Regions from separate parts of the Variovorax sp. UC74_104 genome, predicted to be linked through region 1. Evidence: predicted binding sites of a transcription regulator. Region 1 holds the regulator's gene; each other region holds the start of a gene.
What was found. Region 1 encodes LexA, which represses DNA repair genes until DNA is damaged. Its sites were predicted from a motif close to ACTGTATNNNNATACAGT; they were not measured.
Positions count from the first base shown of each region.

Region 2: ACHMXA_RS23840 (PA0069 family radical SAM protein) is a predicted target of LexA. The motif match lies at 3,063-3,080, and genes of this name have one in related genera.
Region 3: imuA (translesion DNA synthesis-associated protein ImuA) is a predicted target of LexA. The motif match lies at 2,781-2,798, and genes of this name have one in related genera.
Region 4: ACHMXA_RS06245 (ATP-dependent helicase) is a predicted target of LexA. The motif match lies at 2,107-2,124, and genes of this name have one in related genera.

Region 1 covers NZ_CP171978.1:4,155,782-4,160,133, forward strand. Annotated here, with positions in the region: gene adk (adenylate kinase) at 1-510, shown strand, start outside; gene ACHMXA_RS19525 (asparaginase) at 556-1,521, opposite strand; gene lexA (transcriptional repressor LexA) at 1,595-2,278, shown strand; gene ACHMXA_RS19535 (hypothetical protein) at 2,393-2,803, shown strand; partial or broken gene ACHMXA_RS19540 (D-2-hydroxyacid dehydrogenase family protein) at 2,893-3,899, shown strand; gene ACHMXA_RS19545 (MFS transporter) at 3,896-4,352, shown strand, end outside.
Region 2 covers NZ_CP171978.1:5,064,111-5,068,462, reverse strand. Annotated here, with positions in the region: gene ACHMXA_RS23860 (SRPBCC domain-containing protein) at 1-870, opposite strand, end outside; gene ACHMXA_RS23855 (SAM-dependent methyltransferase) at 918-1,865, opposite strand; gene ACHMXA_RS23850 (thiol-disulfide oxidoreductase DCC family protein) at 1,908-2,327, opposite strand; gene ACHMXA_RS23845 (GbsR/MarR family transcriptional regulator) at 2,389-2,985, opposite strand; gene ACHMXA_RS23840 (PA0069 family radical SAM protein) at 3,121-4,215, shown strand; gene ACHMXA_RS23835 (Lrp/AsnC family transcriptional regulator) at 4,259-4,352, opposite strand, start outside.
Region 3 covers NZ_CP171978.1:4,519,118-4,523,469, reverse strand. Annotated here, with positions in the region: gene ACHMXA_RS21220 (aldo/keto reductase) at 1-193, opposite strand, end outside; gene ACHMXA_RS21215 (LysR substrate-binding domain-containing protein) at 285-1,199, shown strand; gene ACHMXA_RS21210 (2-hydroxychromene-2-carboxylate isomerase) at 1,188-1,796, opposite strand; gene ACHMXA_RS21205 (CmcJ/NvfI family oxidoreductase) at 1,793-2,629, opposite strand; gene imuA (translesion DNA synthesis-associated protein ImuA) at 2,813-3,619, shown strand; gene ACHMXA_RS21195 (DNA polymerase Y family protein) at 3,588-4,352, shown strand, end outside.
Region 4 covers NZ_CP171978.1:1,308,810-1,313,161, forward strand. Annotated here, with positions in the region: gene ACHMXA_RS06230 (5'-methylthioadenosine/adenosylhomocysteine nucleosidase) at 1-72, shown strand, start outside; gene ACHMXA_RS06235 (YoaK family protein) at 75-839, opposite strand; gene corA (magnesium/cobalt transporter CorA) at 911-1,897, opposite strand; gene ACHMXA_RS06245 (ATP-dependent helicase) at 2,138-4,258, shown strand.

The DNA of each region.
Region 1 (4,352 bases):
AAGGCGGTCATGGACGCCGGCGCGCTGGTCAGCGACGACCTGATCATCAACCTCGTGAAGGAACGCATCGCGCAGCCCGATTGCGCCGGCGGCTTCCTCTTCGACGGATTCCCCCGCACCATTCCCCAGGCCGACGCCATGAAGGCGGCCGGCGTCAAGCTCGACTACGTGCTCGAGATCGATGTGCCCTTCAGCGACATCATCGAGCGCATGAGCGGCCGCCGTTCGCACCCGGCTTCGGGCCGCACCTACCACGTCAAGTTCAATCCGCCCAAGGTGGAAGGCAAGGACGACGTGACCGGCGAGGACCTGATCCAGCGCGAGGACGACAAGGAAGAAACCGTGCGCAAGCGGCTCGAGGTGTACAGCCAGCAGACGCGTCCGCTGGTCGACTACTACTCCGCCTGGGCGAAGGCAGACCCGGCCGCAGCGCCGAAGTACCGCGCCATCAAAGGCGTGGGCACGGTCGACGAGATCACGCAGCGGGCCTTGGCCGCGTTGAGCAGCTGACCTGACTCCAAGAAAACCGCCCCTTCGACAGGGGCGGTTTCGTTTTCACCCCAGCAGTTCGAGCATCAGGGCGATGCGCGCCTTGACCGGCGTCAGTGCGCCTGCATCGCGCAGCGGATCGCCGGCCTTCGGGAGGATGCGCCCGCTGGTGCAACGCGTCGCCCTGACCACCGAGACACCGGCGTCCTGCGCCCTGAGCGCAGCCGCCTCCAGAGCATGGTGAAGGGTGCCGTTGCCGGTAGTGGCAAGCACCAGCCCGCGCAGGGGCTCCGCGCCCCCAGGCAGCAGGAGCGCATCGATCACCGCCCCGCTGGCACCGGCATGGCTCATCACGATCTCCACCCGGGGCCACTGCACCGCGGTCGTCCCCAGGATCTTCGCCGCCGACACAGCCTGCCCCTGCGGCCAGGCGCGGACGAGGCGCACTTCCCCCTCCTCGACATAGCCGATCGGTCCTGCATCGCCTGAGGCAAAGGCGTCGAGCCGATAGGTATGCACCTTCTGGATGTCGACGCCGCCGTGGACGGCGCCGGCGCACACCACCGTCACGCCCTTGGCGCCCTGCGTCATTGCGACGCCGATCGCATCGCGCACGTTCTGCGGCCCGTCCGGCGACAGCGCGGTGGCCGGACGCATCGCGCAGGTGAGCACCACGGGCTTGGATGGTGCCAGCACGGAGTGCAGGAAGAACGCCGTCTCCTCGATGGTGTCGGTGCCGTGCGTGATAACCACGCCGGCCACATCGGCCTGCGCCAGCCAGTGCGCGCAGCATCGCGCCAACTGCTGCCAGATGTCGAAGGACATGTCCTTGCTGTCCACCTGGGCCACCTGCTCGGCCTCGAGGGTCACGCCGTCAGGCGCCTCGATACCGCCCAGCAGGTCGGCCACGCCCACCTGCGCGGCGGTGTAGCCGATGTTGTCGTCGCTGCTGGCGGCCCGGCCCGCGATGGTGCCGCCGGTACCCAGAACCACCGCGCGTCGGCGCAATTCAGGCGAAGAGGAATTGACCATGGCTTGTCAACTTAAAAAAACTGGTTAAAAATACAGCCACTGGATATCCAGCCAGTACCGCAAGGAACCACATATGCAGTTCGCCGTGAAGCTTACAGCCCGCCAGCAGCAGATCCTGGATCTCATCCAGAGCGCCATCGCACGTACCGGTGCGCCGCCCACCCGCGCCGAGATCGCCAACGAACTCGGCTTCAAGTCAGCCAACGCCGCGGAAGAGCATCTGCAGGCGCTGGCGCGCAAGGGCGTCATCGAGCTCGTCAGCGGTACCTCGCGCGGCATCCGCCTCAAGGGTGACGCGCTGCGCTCGCTCAACGAAACGCGCCATCGCGAAGGCAACCAGTTCTCGCTCTCGCTGCCCGGCATGGCCCAGCTTGCGCTGCCGCTCATCGGCCGCGTCGCGGCAGGTTCGCCGATCCTGGCGCAGGAGCACGTCGACCAGACCTACTACGTCGAGAACACGCTGTTCCAGCGCCAGCCCGACTACCTGCTCAAGGTGCGAGGCATGTCGATGCGCGACGCCGGCATCATGGACGGCGACTTGCTCGCGGTGCAAGCCACCAAGGAGGCCCGCAACGGCCAGATCGTGGTGGCCCGGCTGGGCGACGAAGTGACCGTCAAGCGCCTGAAGCGCAACAAGCAGGTCATCGAGCTGCACGCCGAGAACCCCGACTACCCGACCATCATTGTGCAGCCCGGAGAGCCTTTCGAAATCGAAGGCCTCGCTGTCGGACTCATCCGAAACACGATGCTGATGTAGGCCCCGGGCGGCCTGCTTTCCGCAGCACGCATCCCCATCCGGCCTCGACAGGTGGCGGGCGTATGGCGAAGAGTCGCCATCACCCTGTCGCGGCCGATTCAAGAAATCCTGCCTGTGTTCAACCTCTACTTTCTTGGAGTTCACATGGGAATCGCCCTCCTCGCCATCGCCGATATCTGGATGCCCTTGCAATCGCTGGCCAGCCGCCTGATGCCGGCACGTCGCGATCGTCGCGGGAATCACATCGACACGACCGAATCCTCTGCCGGACTGCGCTATGTAGCGGTGCGCCCCGCCTGCACGGCCCGCTCGGGTGGCAGTGCCTCGCCCAGCCAGGCGGCCACCGTGCCAGCACGCCCGTTGCGAGTGGTCCGCGTCGTCGACGACAAGAACAGGCAGTGCAGCAGCAATCGCGTCCGAATCTCCGGCCGCATGGCCGATGTCTGCGCCGAGCTCGACCGACTGGCCGCGCTCGAGGCCGCCGAAACCATGGCCACGGCACCGCGCTCGACCCGCCTGCACTGAGCCCGAACGGCCCTGCGAGCGGCTTCGGGGTGGGTATCCAAACGTTCGCAGGCGCGACATTCCAATGCTGCGAGGCACAATGGCGTGCCATGAACATTGTGATCCTCGACGATTACCAGGACGCCGTACGCAAGCTGCGCTGCGCTTCCAAGCTGGACGCATACGCGGCCAAGGTCTATACCAACACGGTGAAGGGCATTGGGCAGCTATCGGTTCGCCTCAAGGACGCCGACGTGATCGTGCTGATCCGCGAGCGCACCCAGATCTCGCGCCAGCTGATCGAGAAGCTCCCCAAGCTCAAGCTCATTTCCCAGACCGGGCGCGTTGCCGGACACATTGATGTCGCGGCCTGCACCGAGCGAGGCGTGGCCGTGGCGGAAGGCTCCGGCTCTCCGCAGGCGCCTGCCGAACTCACATGGGCGCTCATCATGGCCGCCATGCGCCGGCTGCCGCAGTACATCAGCAACCTCAAGCATGGCGCCTGGCAGCAGTCGGGGCTCAAGTCGGCCTCCATGCCGCCCAACTTCGGCATCGGCTCGGTGCTCAAGGGCAAGACGCTTTGCATCTGGGGCTATGGCCGCATCGGCCAGTTGGTCGCGCGCTACGGTCAGGCCTTCGGCATGCAGGTCGTGATCTGGGGCCGTGAGCCAGCTGCGCCAAGGCGCGTTCCGATGGCTTCCAGGTGGCACAGAACCGACACGAGTTCTTCGCCGCGGCCGACGTGCTGTCGGTGCACCTGCGGCTCAACGAAGAGACCAACGGCCTCATCACGCTGGAAGACCTCTCGCGCATGAAGCCGACCGCCCTGTTCGTGAACACCTCGCGTGCGGAACTGGTCGAGGCCGACGCCCTGCTCGCGGCGCTCAACCGCGGGCGCCCCGGGCTGGCGGCTGTCGATGTGTTCGAGAGCGAGCCGCCGCTGCAGGGCCACGCGCTGCTGCGCCTGGAGAACTGCATCTGCACGCCGCACATCGGCTACGTCGAGCAGGAAAGCTACGAGAGCTACTTCGGCCAGGCTTTCGACAACGTCGTGAGCTACATCAACGGCAACCCCACGAACATCGTGAATCCCGGCGCGCTGCAGGTCCGCCGGTGAGCCGGCCAGCGTCCAGGGGTGCGCTCTGGGCGCTGCTCGTCGGCAATTTCGTGATCGGCACGGGCGTGATGGTCGTGCCCGGCACGCTCAACGAGATCAGCGCCTCGCTCTCGGTCACGGCCGCCACGGCGGGGCAACTCATCACGGCCGCTGCGGCGGTCATGTGCATCGGTGCACCGCTGCTGGCTGCCGCGGTCGCAGGCTGGGACCGCCGGCAGCTGCTGGCCCTCACCCTGCTCTGGTACGCGGCCGGCCACGTTCTCTGCGCGCTGATGCCGAGCTTCGGCGCGCTGCTGCCGGTGCGCATGCTCACGGTGATCGCGCCAGCCATCTTCACACCCCAGGCTGCCGCCTGCGCCGGCCTGCTGGTGCCGCCCGAGCACCGCGGGCGCGCCGTGACCTTCGTCTTTCTCGGGTGGTCGATGGCCTCGGTGCTGGGGCTGCCCATCGGAG
Region 2 (4,352 bases), 910 kb from region 1:
AGCGTCGCGCAGGTCGAAATACTGGCCGCCGATCATCACGTGATCGTCGAGCGCACCGGCCGGGAAGGAGTCGGGCGAGAAGCGGAAGCGCCACTTCAGCAGGCGGTTGGGCTGCCACTCGGTGATGACTTCCTCGAAGTGCACGTTCTTCTGCCACTGCACCTGGCGCACACGGCCCTCGGGTGTGTCGACCGTCACGCCCGACACCGGCATCGGCACGCCGATGCGGTAGGCCCAGGCGTCGCCGACTTCGGAGGGTCGGATGTCGTACGCGGCGTTGAGTTCGTGCCACACGCGCTCGGGCGGCGCGGCGATGAAGAGTGCGCGCGAGGTGTCGGAGTAGCGGTCGGGGTTGGGCAGCTGGGGCTCGATGGCGCCCAGCACCAGCGGCAGCATCGCGAAGCTGTAGACGGCCTGCTTCGGCCAGTTGGTGATGCGGCACACGATGCCCATCGCCAGCCCGCCGACGCTGCCCATGGTGGCGAACAGCGGCACGATGACGATGGCGCAGATCAGCCCTTCGATGAACACCAGCAGCGTGCCGCCGACGAAGAGCGAGGTCGCCACCCACGGCGCCCAGATGTAGTAGCCCCAGCTGCGCCGCTCGATGCGCTCGGCCATGTAGACGGTGACCGCGCCGCACACCGCCGGCACGAAGTACACGAAGGAGCCCAGCATGGCCGAGTAGGGCTTGCCGGGTGCGCTGCTGAAGACGATGCGCAGCACGAGCGCAATCGCGGCGCCGGACGCCATGGGCCAGAACCAGCCGAACGGCATGCCACGAACGGGCTTGGGCTGCGCTTCTTCATGTGCTGGCTGCTCGATGGGGGCGAGTTCGGAAAACCTGCTTTCTTCGGAGTCTTTTTGCATGCGGGAACCTCTTCTTCTCCTCGTTGTGTCGTTTCGGGGGCTGCCGTTCAGTCGCAATGGCGCGTGGCGGTGACCATGCAGTAGTCGAAGTCGCGCCAGAACATGCCCAGCGCCAGTGCGCAGTAGCTGGCCACGATGTGCTTGCGCCGCCACGGGCTGAGCCTGCCGCGCGCCTTCCACAGCTCGGCCAGCGTGAAGCGCGTGGCCAGCACGGGAATGTGCAGCGCGCTGGGTGCGACGCGCCAGCGCAGCGACTTCACTTCCACGTTGTCGAAGCCGTTTGCCCGCAGTGCCGCGACGAAGTCGTCGCGCACGGCCAGCGTGGGCACGGCCCAACTGTCGGCCCACAGGCGGTGCAGCCAGTTCGCCAGGCGGCCGGGCCGGTGCCGCAGCAGGAAGCCGTCGACCACGGCCAGCCGCGCGCCGGGCTTCAGCAGCCGTGCGGCTTCGCGGACGAAGTCGGCCTTGTCGGTGCCGCCGGCATAGCAGGCGCTTTCCAGGGCCCAGGCGCCGTCCGCCTGTGCGGCGGGCAGTCCGGTGCGGGTGTAGTCGGCTTCGATGTGCGCCATGCGGTCGGCCACGCCGGCGGCAGCGTCGAGCTTCGCGGCGATGCGGTTCTGCACGGCGACGTTGGTCACGGTGACGGCGTAGAGCGATGCGTCGTCGCCGACCAACGTGCGCGCGGTGGCGCCGGCGCCGCAACCCATGTCGATCACGCAGCGGCGCCTGTCGCTGGCCTGGGACGCCTCGCCGAGACGCAGCGCGCGGCCGACCATGCGGTTCATTTCGACGAGCATGCCTTCGCGCCGCAGCGGGTTCAGGCCCGCGCGCCAGAAGCCGAAGTGCATGTTGTAGCTGGGGCTCCAGGCGCTGTAGTCGGTCGCGACCTCGGTGAAGTAGTCCTGCGTGTCTTCAGTTGTGACGGTGTTCTCGGACTGGCTGTGCGCGAGCGTCTCGTGCGGCATGCGGAAGTCGGGCTGGAAGACGGTCGGCATGGCGGTTCCCTCGCTGGTTTGTTCGTCGGGTTTCTTTTCGGGTCAGATGCGGCAGTTGTCGTCGCATGAGGGCGCGACGCGCCCGGCGAGCCTCGTGGCCAGCCAGCGCGGAATGCGGTAGCGGTTGCGCGCCAGCAGTGCATAGGCGCGGTCGGCCAGCGGAGCGACGACCGGCAGGTCGAGCAGGAAGCTGCCGCTGGAGAGTCCCACCGCCGTGCGGCAGATGCGGATGGCCGGCACGCCGACGTGCACGCGGCCCTCGGCGTCCGACACATGGATGGCCGCCATCAGCGCCTCGCGCGGTGCCGGGCCGTCGTTGAACGTGGCCGGCGAGCAATCGACCATCCGCAGCCGGCCCGCCGTGTCGCGCGCCTTGAGGCTGCCCATCTCGGCCGAGCAGATCGCGCAGCTCGCGTCGAAATAGACGGTGAGCGGGTAGGCGGGAGTGGGGATGCGGCTCATGATGTTCCTTGTTATCGATATTTCTGTCAAAACAGAAATTGATGGGCAAAAAAAGAGACCTTCAGATCATTGGGAGGCTGGCGTGGTGCGCATCCGGGTCTTCGCCCTTGCCTGTGCCCTTGCCGCCCTGCGACGAATCGCCGCGCACGAACTTCTGCACGCTCGCGCCCAGCGTCATCACCTTGTCGAGCGTGCCGGGCGACAGCCGCAGCATCTCGTCGGCCCACGTGGCGAGCTTTTCCATGAGCTCCATCGTGGAGCGGATGCGGTCCTGCGCGTCGGCAGGCTCCTTCTGGAAGTCGGGGCTGGAGACCAGTTCGCGGAGCACGCGCACGGTGGGGTCGAACTCGCGCTCCTTGCGCTCGCGCACCACGGTGCGGAACAGCTCCCACACGTCGACGCTGGTCTCGAAGTAGTCGCGCCGGTCGCCCAGCGTGTGGGTCACGCGGACCAGGTTCCAGGCCTGCAGCTCCTTCAGGCTGTTGCTGATGTTGGAGCGGGCCACGCCGAGCGTGTCGCACAGCTCCTCGGCGTTCATGGGCTTGCCGTGGGCGAAGAGCAGGGCATGGATCTGCGAGACGGTGCGGTTCACGCCCCAAAGGGACCCCATTTCGCCCCAGTGCAGGACGAACTTGCGTTGGATGTCGGTGAGTTCCATGCGCCGAGTTTAGGATTCTCGAAATTTCTGTCAAGAAAGAAATTAAAAATTCGGCAGCGACGGTGAATCGGTGGAATACTGTATGAATAAACAGTAAATAGAACAGAAAACCGAGTTGCCAAGGAGTCGCCGACCATGCCAGCCGCCTTCATTCCCATCCATGCCATCAAGGGCCGCGGCGCGGCCACGCACATCGCGCATCGGTTCTCCAAGGACGAGCGCAATGCCTTCGACGACGGCTGGGGCACGCTCGAGGAAGGCGCGGCCGAGGCCGAGGAACTGCAGCCCCTCGCCACCGAAGTGCGCTTCGAGGACGTGAAGTCGGTCCTCAACGAGAACGACTCGCCCGACATCTCCTTCGACCGCTCGATCAACCCGTACCGGGGATGCGAACACGGTTGCATCTACTGCTTCGCACGGCCCACGCACAGCTACCTCAACCTGTCGCCGGGGCTCGACTTCGAGACCAAGCTGATCGCCAAGCGCAACATCGTCGAGGTGCTGCGCACGGAGCTCGGGCGCCGCAGCTACCGGCCGAGCCACATCGCCATCGGTACCGCGACCGACTGCTACCAGCCCATCGAGCGCGAGCTGCGGCTCACGCGCTCGGTCATCGAGCTGCTGCGGGAAGCGCGCCATCCGTTCGCGCTGGTCACCAAGTCGAGCGCCGTCGAGCGCGACCTCGACCTGATCGCGCCCATGGCCGCCGACCGCCTGGCGGCCGTGTACGTCACCGTGACCACGCTCGACGGCGACCTCGCCCGCAAGCTGGAGCCGCGCGCCGCCGCGCCGCATCGCCGGCTGCGCACCATTCGCACGCTCGCGGAGGCCGGCGTGCCGGTCGGCGTGAGCGTGGCGCCGCAGATTCCCTTCGTGACCGAAGACATGGAACAGGTGCTCGAGGCCGCGTGGGAGGCCGGCGCGCGCAGCGCCTTCTACACGGTGGTGCGGCTGCCGTGGGAAGTGGCGCCGCTCTTCAAGGAGTGGCTCGCGTTGCACTACCCGCAGCGCGCCGACCGCATCATGGCGCGCATCCACGACATGCGAGGCGGCAAGGACTACGACGCCGACTTCGCCACGCGCATGAAGGGCTCGGGCCTCTGGGCCGACCTGATCCACCAGCGCTTCCAGAAGGCCACGAACCGCCTGGGCTACAACCGCGAGCGCATTCCGCTCGATGTGTCGGCATTCCGTCCGCCGGGTGCCGTGGGGCAGGGCGGCCTGTTCTGACGAGTCGAGGGCCGTCGGGCCTTCTCTCTTTCTTTTTTTCCTTCTAGACGTAGCTCAGCGGCAGCGCCGTCGTCTGCTTCAGCTCCTGCATCGCGAAGCTCGAGCTGACGTCGTGCAGGTTGGTGCCCGCGATCAGG
Region 3 (4,352 bases), 360 kb from region 1:
GGTCGAAGCCGATCCAGGTGCCGCAACCGATCACGGGCAGCGCTTCCTTGGTGGAGGGGATGGGGCGGGTGTTCATGGCGGGCTTGGACGGGGTTTGGGCGAAGGCCGGTAGCGCGGCGCCGGCGCACAGCGCGAGGCCCAGGCGCAGCAGTTCGGCGCGGGTGAGGGCGGGAAGGTCGTTCCGGGGCGGCATTGCCGGCCAGTATCCGGTGGCGCGACGGCGGGCGCGATGCCTCACCCTGTGCTCCAATCCGCCTTTTCGCTGCCTCATATTCACCATGGGAATGCCACTCTCCCTGCTTCGCATGCCCTCGCTGGACCTGGTGCGGGGCTTCGTCGCGGTGGGTCGGCGCATGAGCATCTCGCTCGCTGCGCAGGACCTGTGCCTCACGCAGTCGGCGGTCAGCAAGCAGATCCACGCGCTCGAATCGCAGCTCGGCGTCGCGCTGCTGGTGCGCGGGCACCGCTCGATCTCGTTCACGCCCGAGGGCGAGCGGCTCTTTCGCAGCGCCGACGGCGCCGTGCAGCAGCTGCAGGACGTGATGGGCGGCATCCGCCAGTCCGGCGAGCAGCGCCCCGTGACGCTCAGCGCGAGCATCGGCATGACTGGGCTGTGGCTGCTGCCGCGGCTGGGCAAGGTGCAGAAGCTGCATCCGGGCGTGGACGTACGGGTGTCCTCCAACAACCGGCTGGCCGACCTGCGCAACGACGGCATCGACCTGGCCATCCGCTACACCACGCCCGCGCTGGCGCCGGCCGGGTCGGTGCGGCTCTTCGGGGAGACGGTGGCGCCGGTCGCGCACCCCTCGCTCGGGCTGCGCTCGCTCGACGAGCCCGGGGCGCTGGCCGGCCAGTGCCTGCTGGCCTTCGAGGATCCGCAGCACCCCTGGCTGCAGTGGAAGGACTGGCTCGCGGCGGTGGGCTGGGCCGACGCGAAGCCGCAGGCGGTGTTGCACTTCAACCAGTACGACCAGCTGATCCAGGCCGCGCTGGCCGGGCAGGGCGTGGCGCTGGGGCGGCTGGAGCTGATCCAGCCGCTGCTCGACGAGAACCGGCTGGTGCGCATCGCCGCGCCGGTGCCGGAGCAGCCCTCGGGCCATGCCTACTGGCTGATCCAGGCGGAGGAATCGCCGCGCGAGGACGTGCGCCACGTCGCCGAATGGCTGGTGGACGAGGCGCGAAGGTCGTCAGTCGGCTGAGGCCTGCGCCTTGCAGAACGCGATCGCCTCGTCGAGCCGGTCGTTGCCCCAGAACATCTCGTCGTCCACGAAGAACGTGGGCGCGCCGAAGATGCCTTTCTCGGCCGCCGTCTCGGTCTGTTGCCGCAGCCGCAGCTTGTTGGTGTCCGACAGCGCCTCCTCGATGACGCGGTGCGCCGGCAGGCCGAGCGAGCCCAGCAGCTCGTGCATTGCCTGGGGCGAATCGATGTCGCGGTCCTCGGCGAAATTCATCGACATGGTGCGGCGGCAGAACTCGCCCATCCACGGCTGCGAGGCACCCACCAGCGCGATGCGAAGCGGCAGCACGGCCGGGCGCGGAAAGTGGGTTGGCCGCTGCCACGGCAGGCCGTACTTGCGGCACTGGCGGGCCATGTCCTTCCAGGTGTAGTCGCCCTTTTCCTTCTGCAGCACGAAGGGCGAAGACTCCCAGCCGAAGGAACGGAAGATCGGCCCCAGCAGGAAGGGCCGCCAGCGGACGGCGATGCCGTGCGCGGCGGCATCGGCTTCGATGCGCATGGTGCTCAGGTAGCTGTAGTTGCTGCCGAAGTCGAACCAGAACTCGAGTGCGGCGCTCATTCGAACACCACCAGGCAGCGGGCCTCGATGCTCTCGCGCAGCGGCGCGTCGGCGGGCGTTTCGGGGTGGTCGAAGGCCGCGTGCGGCGTGTAGCGCGAGACGCCGCCGAGTTGCGAGTCGTACTGCTTGAAGACCAGCGCCTCGTGCCGGTCCATCGCGGAGAAGTACGACCAGCGGTGCGTGGGCGAATGCGTCGCCAGATAGATCTCGCCGGTGCGGCGCGGATAGCGCACCTCTGCGCTGACCAGGTCCTTCGCCATCACCGAGCGCGCGTCGCACACGGCCAGCGGCGTGTCGAGCACCGGCCCCTTGATCGAGCGCCAGACATTGACGATGCAGTAGCGCCGCACGGCTGCGGCCTCTTCGGGGTCGGTCAGCACCAGCGCGAGTCTTCGGCGGCCCGATTCCTCTGTGTAGTCGTTGTGGATGCGGCCGTTGGCGGCGGCCCGGCCGTCGGTCGCGCGGCGGCCGAAGCTTAAAGCGGCGCGGTCGGCCTCGCGCCGGCGCACCAGGTGGTCGAACACATAGGCGCGCGCGCCGCCGGTGACGGCCAGCGCCAGTTCGGCCACCTCGCGGTGGTAGACGGCCTCGACCTCCGCGTCGTCGAGGAAGTCGCGCACGGCCGTGGGCGCATCGCGCAGCACGAAGCCCTCGCGCTCGATGTCGGGCGGCGTGGCGGCGGTGCGCGCGTCGGCGATCGGCATGGGGCGCAGCTCGTAGCTGCCGCTTTCCCATGGCGTGTCGGGCGGGGGCTGGAAGGTGTAGCTGAAGGGGCGCAGGGCGGAGGGCTGGAGGTAGTTCAGGCCTGCGGTGACGGTGCTCTGGGTGGTCATGCGTGGCTCCTTGTGGATGGGGCCATTGGAGCGAAGCGGCGCCCCGGGCTCAAACGACTTCTTTTCGCCTTCGCATGAGCTTCAGGAATGTGAAGGCCGACGGTAAGAAGAAAAACAGGGAAAGCGGCGTTCCTGTTGTAGGCTGCGAAATACTGTATGAAAATACAGTTAACAGTCATCGCCATGGGCCTTCCTTTCCTCGATTCCTTTTCCGCTGCCGCGGGCCGCGGCGTCTGGCACGCCGACGAGCTCGGGTTGGCCGACGCTCAGGTCGTCGCCACCGGCCATGCTGCGCTCGACGCCGAGCTGCCGGGCGGCGGCTGGCCGGTCGGCGCGATGACGGAACTGCTGCTGCCCGCGCCCGAGGCTCATGTCTGGCGGCTGCTGCTGCTCGCGCTGGCGCAGGCGGTGGCCGCGCGGGGCGGGCCGGTGGTGCTGATCGGCGCGCCCTACGAGCCCTGCGGCGCGTCGCTCGCGGCGCAGGGGCTGCCGGTGGAGGCGCTGATGTGGGTGCGCAGCGAGGCCCCGGCCGCGCGGCTGTGGGCCTGTGAGCAGGCGCTGCGCTGCGCCGACGTGTCCGCCGTCGTCGCCTGGCTGCCGCAGGCGCGGGTGGGCGAGTTGCGGCGGCTGCAGCTGGCGGCCGCGCAGCACGAGGTGCTGCTCTTCGTGTGCCGGCCCGAGTCGGTGGCGCTGTCGGCATCGCCCGCGCGGCTGCGCATCCGGGCCGATCGCAGCGAAGCCGATGCGTCGCAGATCGAACTGCACATCCTCAAGCGCCGAGGCCCGCCGCTGGCCGCGCCGGTGATGCTGCCTGCCCGCAACGAGCGCATGGCCGCGCTGCTGGCCGCCGCCCGGCTGCGGCGCAAGCTGCGCCTGCAGCAGCAGGGCGTGGCCCCTGCGGGCGAACCGGCAGCCTCGGCCACGGTGGTGCGCATCGACGCATGGAAAGGAGGCCAGGATGCACTGGATCGCCTTGCGGTGGTTGCCTGAAGCCGGCACGCCAGACACGCCCGATGCCCTGGCGACCATGCCCACGCCCGAGGCTCTGGGCTGGTGGGCCCTGAAGTACACGCCCCACGTCGCCTGGCTCGACGAGGCGCTGATGCTCGAAGTCTCCGCCTGCGAGCGCCTCTGGGGCGGGCGTATGCAGCTCATGCGCCTGCTGCAGGCCGACAACCCCGCGCCCGACGCGCGCATGCTGGGCACGCAGGGCGCCACCAGCCTGATCGCATTGGCGCGGCTGCGACTGTTCGTGCGCGACGAGAAGCGCCCGAAGGACGTGCCTGCCGGCCTTCCGCTCGACACGCTGAGCGCCGCGCATGAGCACCTCGACCTGCTGGCGCGCCTGGGTTGCCGCACCTGGGGCGATGTGGCGGCGCTGCCGCGCGGCGGGCTCACGCGGCGCTTCGGCACCGGGCTTCGCGAGGCGCTAGACATCGCCTGGGGCCTTCGCCCCGAAAGCCATTCATGGCTCACGCTGCCCGACGTGTTCGAGCAGAAGCTGGAGCTGCCCGCGCTGGCCGAGACCGCGCCCGAACTCATGTGGTCGGCCAACCGGCTGCTGACCTCGCTGCAGCTCTGGCTGCGCGCCCGCCAACGCGGCGTGCGTGCGCTGGAGCTGCAATGGACGCTCGACCTGCGGCGCTTCAACGGCGTGAACCTGCCGCCGCACGAGCAGCTCACCGTGCGCACGGCAGAACCCACGCAGGACATGGCGCACCTG
Region 4 (4,352 bases), 2.8 Mb from region 1:
TCGGTCGCGAGCCGCTACAGCCTCGCGCTCGTCGATGCGTGGCTCGCTTCGCTGCCGGCGGAACTCGGCTGAATTCAGCCGAGCGAGGGCGTGCGGCGGCGCGGGATATCGCGCAGCAGCGGCGGGATCGACAGCGCCAGCAGCAGCGCCGCCAACGGCACCACGCACACGAAACCCACGTACTTGAAGCCCAGCGCGCCCACCGCGCCGCCGAGCACGAACATGCCGACCAGCCCGCCCGCGCGGCGCATGCGGCTGCGGTCGTGGCGCACGGGCAGGATCGGCGCCGGTGCCGACTTCGGGCGGCGGTTCCAGTAGAGCATCTTGCCGATCTCGATGCCCATGTCGGTGATGTTGCCGGTCATGTGCGTGGTGCGGATGCTGCCGCCCGATGTCTTGGACGCCACCGCGTTCTGCAGCCCCATGATGAAGGACAGCAGCAGCACGGTGAGCGGCACCGCGAAGGGCGTCGCCCAGGTCAGCGTGATGGCGCCCATGAGCCCGAAGGGAAACATCAGCGCCGCCTCCAGCATCAGCGGCAGGGCGTACACCCCGTGCATGCGGTGCTGGCGGCCCCAGTTCACGAGCACCGCGCAGACGGCGGCGCCGCTCAGGAAGGCCAGGATCGCGCCCAGCGCATTCAGCAGCAGCTTGACGTTGCCCAGCACCATGCCGTCGGCCAGCTGCGAGGCGAAGCCCGTCATGTGCGAGGTGTACATGTGCAGGACGAGGAAGCCGCCCGCGTTGATTGCGCCGGCATTGAAGGCCAGCAGCAGGCCCAGCGCGATGTTGGTCGACGGCGCGCGGTGGCGGTTGGTGAGGAAGCGGATTCTGCGCACTGTGGCTCTCCAGGTCAGCGCTTGCTGCCGGCCACTCTAGCACCGGCCGCGCGGCGCTTCTTCTCTTCTTCCTACTTCAGCCAGCCGCGCCGGCGGAAGTACCACATCGGCACCAGCGCGCTGGCCGCCATCAGCACGATGGCATAGGGGTAGCCCATGGCCCAGTCGAGCTCGGGCATGAACTTGAAGTTCATGCCGTAGATGCTGGCGATCAGCGTCGGCGGCAGCAGCGCCACGCTGGCCACCGAGAAGATCTTGATGGTCTTGTTCTGGTTGATGTTGATGAAACCGACGGTCGCATCCATCAGGAAGTTGATCTTGTCGAAGAGGAAGGCCGTGTGGTTGTCCAGCGACTCGATGTCGCGCAGGATCTGGCGCGCTTCCTCGAACTGCTCGGCGTTGAGCATCTTGCTGCGCATCATGAAGCTGACGGCGCGGCGCGTGTCCATCACGTTGCGGCGGATGCGCCCGTTCAGGTCTTCCTGCCGCGCGATGGCGCCGAGCACCTCGCCGGCCAGCTCGTCGCTGACGTTGCCCGACAGCACCTTCTTGCTGGCGGCCTCGAGCTCGTCGTAGATGTTCTCCAGCGAGTCGGCCGAGTATTCGGCGTCGGCGTCGAAGAGCTTGAGCATGACTTCCTTGGCGTCCTCGATCAGCCCCGGCGCGCGGCGCGCGCGCATGCGCAGCAGGCGGAACACGGGCACGTCCTCGTCGTGGATCGAGAACAGCACGCCGCGGCTGCGCAGGTCGGTGTTGTGCTGGTTGAGGATGAAGGCGACGCGCACGGTGCGCGGGGCCTCGTCGTCGTCGATCAGGAAGTCGGAGCGGATGTGCAGCTCGCCGTTGTCTTCCTCGTAGAAGCGCGCGGACTCCTCGATGTCCTCGTCCATCGCGTCTTCGGGAATGGACAGGCCGTAGTACTGCTTGATCCAGCGCTTTTCCTCGAGCGTGGGCGATTCGAGGTCGACCCAGATCGGCTGGAACTTGGAGAGCTCTTCGAGGGCCTCGATCTCTTCCTGGACGAGGCGGCCGTTGGCGAGCGTGAAGATGTTGAGCATGGGGCTCACTCCCGGGAATGACTGACTGGACGATGGGCGAGGGAGGGGGCGCTTTCAATTCCCCGGCCCGACGCGCGCGGCAAGCGCGAAAGAAACGTCAGCGAAAGGGAGTTGAAAGCTGCCGAGACGGGGCGGTTTCCATTGGAAAAATCTCCGGGTTGCAGCGAGGCGCGATTATGTCACCGGCCACATGTAGCCAGGGTGGCCGGACTGGACGGGCATACAGTAAAGTCGTGCGCCATGCAGACCACTGCGCTCCCCGTTTTTCCACCCGTGCCGAAGACCCAGGCCGAACGCCTGGCCGATGCGCTCGCCTCGCTCAACGAGGCGCAGCGCGCCGCGGTCGAGCACGGCGTGAGCGCCGCCACCACGGGGCGCGACGAGCGGCCGCTGCTGGTCATCGCGGGCGCCGGCTCGGGCAAGACCAGCACGCTGGCGCACCGCGTCGCAACCCTCATCGCCGGCGGGGTCGATCCGCAGCGCCTGCTGCTGCTGACCTTCTCGCGCCGCGCCGCACAGGAAATGGAGCGCCGCGCCGGCCGGGTGCTGGCGCAGGTGCTCGGGCTGAAGTCGGAGGCGCCGCCCGCGCTGCCGTGGGCGGGCACCTTCCATGGCATCGGCGCGAGGCTGCTGCGCGAGTACGCACCGCAGATCGGACTCGACGAGAACTTCACCATCCACGACCGCGGCGACGCCGAAGACCTGATGGGGCTGGTGCGCCATGAACTCGGGCTGTCTTCCACCGTCAACCGCTTTCCGCGCAAGGGCACCTGCCTGTCGATCTATTCGCGCTGCGTGAACACCCGCGCGCCGCTGGCCGACGTGCTGAAGGAAGCCTTTCCCTGGTGCGGCGAGTGGGAGGCCGAGCTGAAGAAGCTGTTCGGCGCGTACGTCGAGGCCAAGCAGCGGCAGAACGTGCTCGACTACGACGACCTGCTGCTCTACTGGGCCGAGATGGCGGCCGAGCCCGCGCTGGCCGCGCACATCGGCGCGCGCTTCGACCATGTGCTGGTCGACGAATACCAGGACACCAACCTGCTCCAGGCGGCGATCCTGCTGGCGCTCAAGCCCGACGGACGAGGCGTGACGGTGGTGGGGGACGACGCGCAGTCGATCTACTCATTCCGCGGCGCCACGGTGCGCAACATCCTCGACTTTCCCTCGCAGTTCACGCAGGACGCGCGCGTGGTCACACTGGAGCGTAACTACCGCTCGACGCAGCCGATCCTCGACGTGTCGAACCGCGTCATCGCGCAGGCCGCCGAGCGGCATGCCAAGACGCTGTGGACCGACAAGCCCTCGGCCGGCAAGCCGCTGCTGGTGCTCGTGCCCGACGAGGCGGGGCAGGCGCGCTGGGTGGCCGACAAGGTGCTGGCGCACCGCGAGGGCGGGCTGGCGCTGAAGTCGCAGGCGGTGCTGTTCCGCACCTCTTCTCACAGCGCGGCGCTCGAACTCGAGCTGGCGCGTCGCAACATCCCGTTCGTGAAGTTCGGCGGGCTCAAGTTCCTGGAGGCCTCGCACGTGAAGGACCTGCTCGCGGTGCTGCGCTTCGCGCAGAACCCGCGCGGGCGCATGGCGGGGTTCCGCGTGACGCAGCTGATACCGGGCATCGGCCCCGCCACCAGCGCACGCCTGCTCGACGCGATGGAGCAGGCCGCCGACCCGGCCGCGGCCGTGCGCGACTTCGTGCCGCCTTCGGCCGCCCGCGCGCAATGGGCCGACTTCGTCGAAGCCTATGCCGCCCTGCGCGCGCCGGGGCTCAGGTGGCCCGCCGACGTCGAACTGGCGATGGACTGGTACCTGCCGCACCTGAAGCGCCTGTACGAGGACACCTCCGGCGTGCGGCGCGCCGACGTGGAGCAACTCGCGCGCCTCGCGGCAGGGTATGCCTCGCGCGAACGTTTTCTTACCGAACTCACGCTCGATCCGCCCGAAGCCACGAGCGACCGCCCGGGGCCGCCGCTGCTCGACGAGGACTACCTGATCCTCTCCACCATCCATTCGGCCAAGGGTCAGGAATGGAATTCGGTGCACGTGCTCAACGTGGTCGACGGCTGCCTGCCGGCCGACGTGGCCCAGAGCGCGCATGAGCTGGAAGAGGAGCGGCGCCTGCTCTACGTGGCAATGACCCGGGCGCGCGACCACCTTCACCTGCTGGTGCCGCAGCGCTTCCACATCACGCAGCAGGCGGCGCGGGGCGACCGGCACCTGTATGCCAACCGCACGCGCTTCATCGCCGATGCCGACCTGGAAGGCTTCGAGCAGCAGACCTGGCCGCCCCCGCCGGAGCGGCCGCCGGCGGTGCCGCCGCCCAGTTCGGTGATCGACCTGCGCAACAGGATGCGGGCCGCCTGGCGCTGAGTTGGGGACGGCATGGGCAGGCCCTTGTGCCGGCATGGTCACCGGCTCGCCGGCACTGAAACACTTGTTTCCAAATCGCGGCATCGCCAGTCCC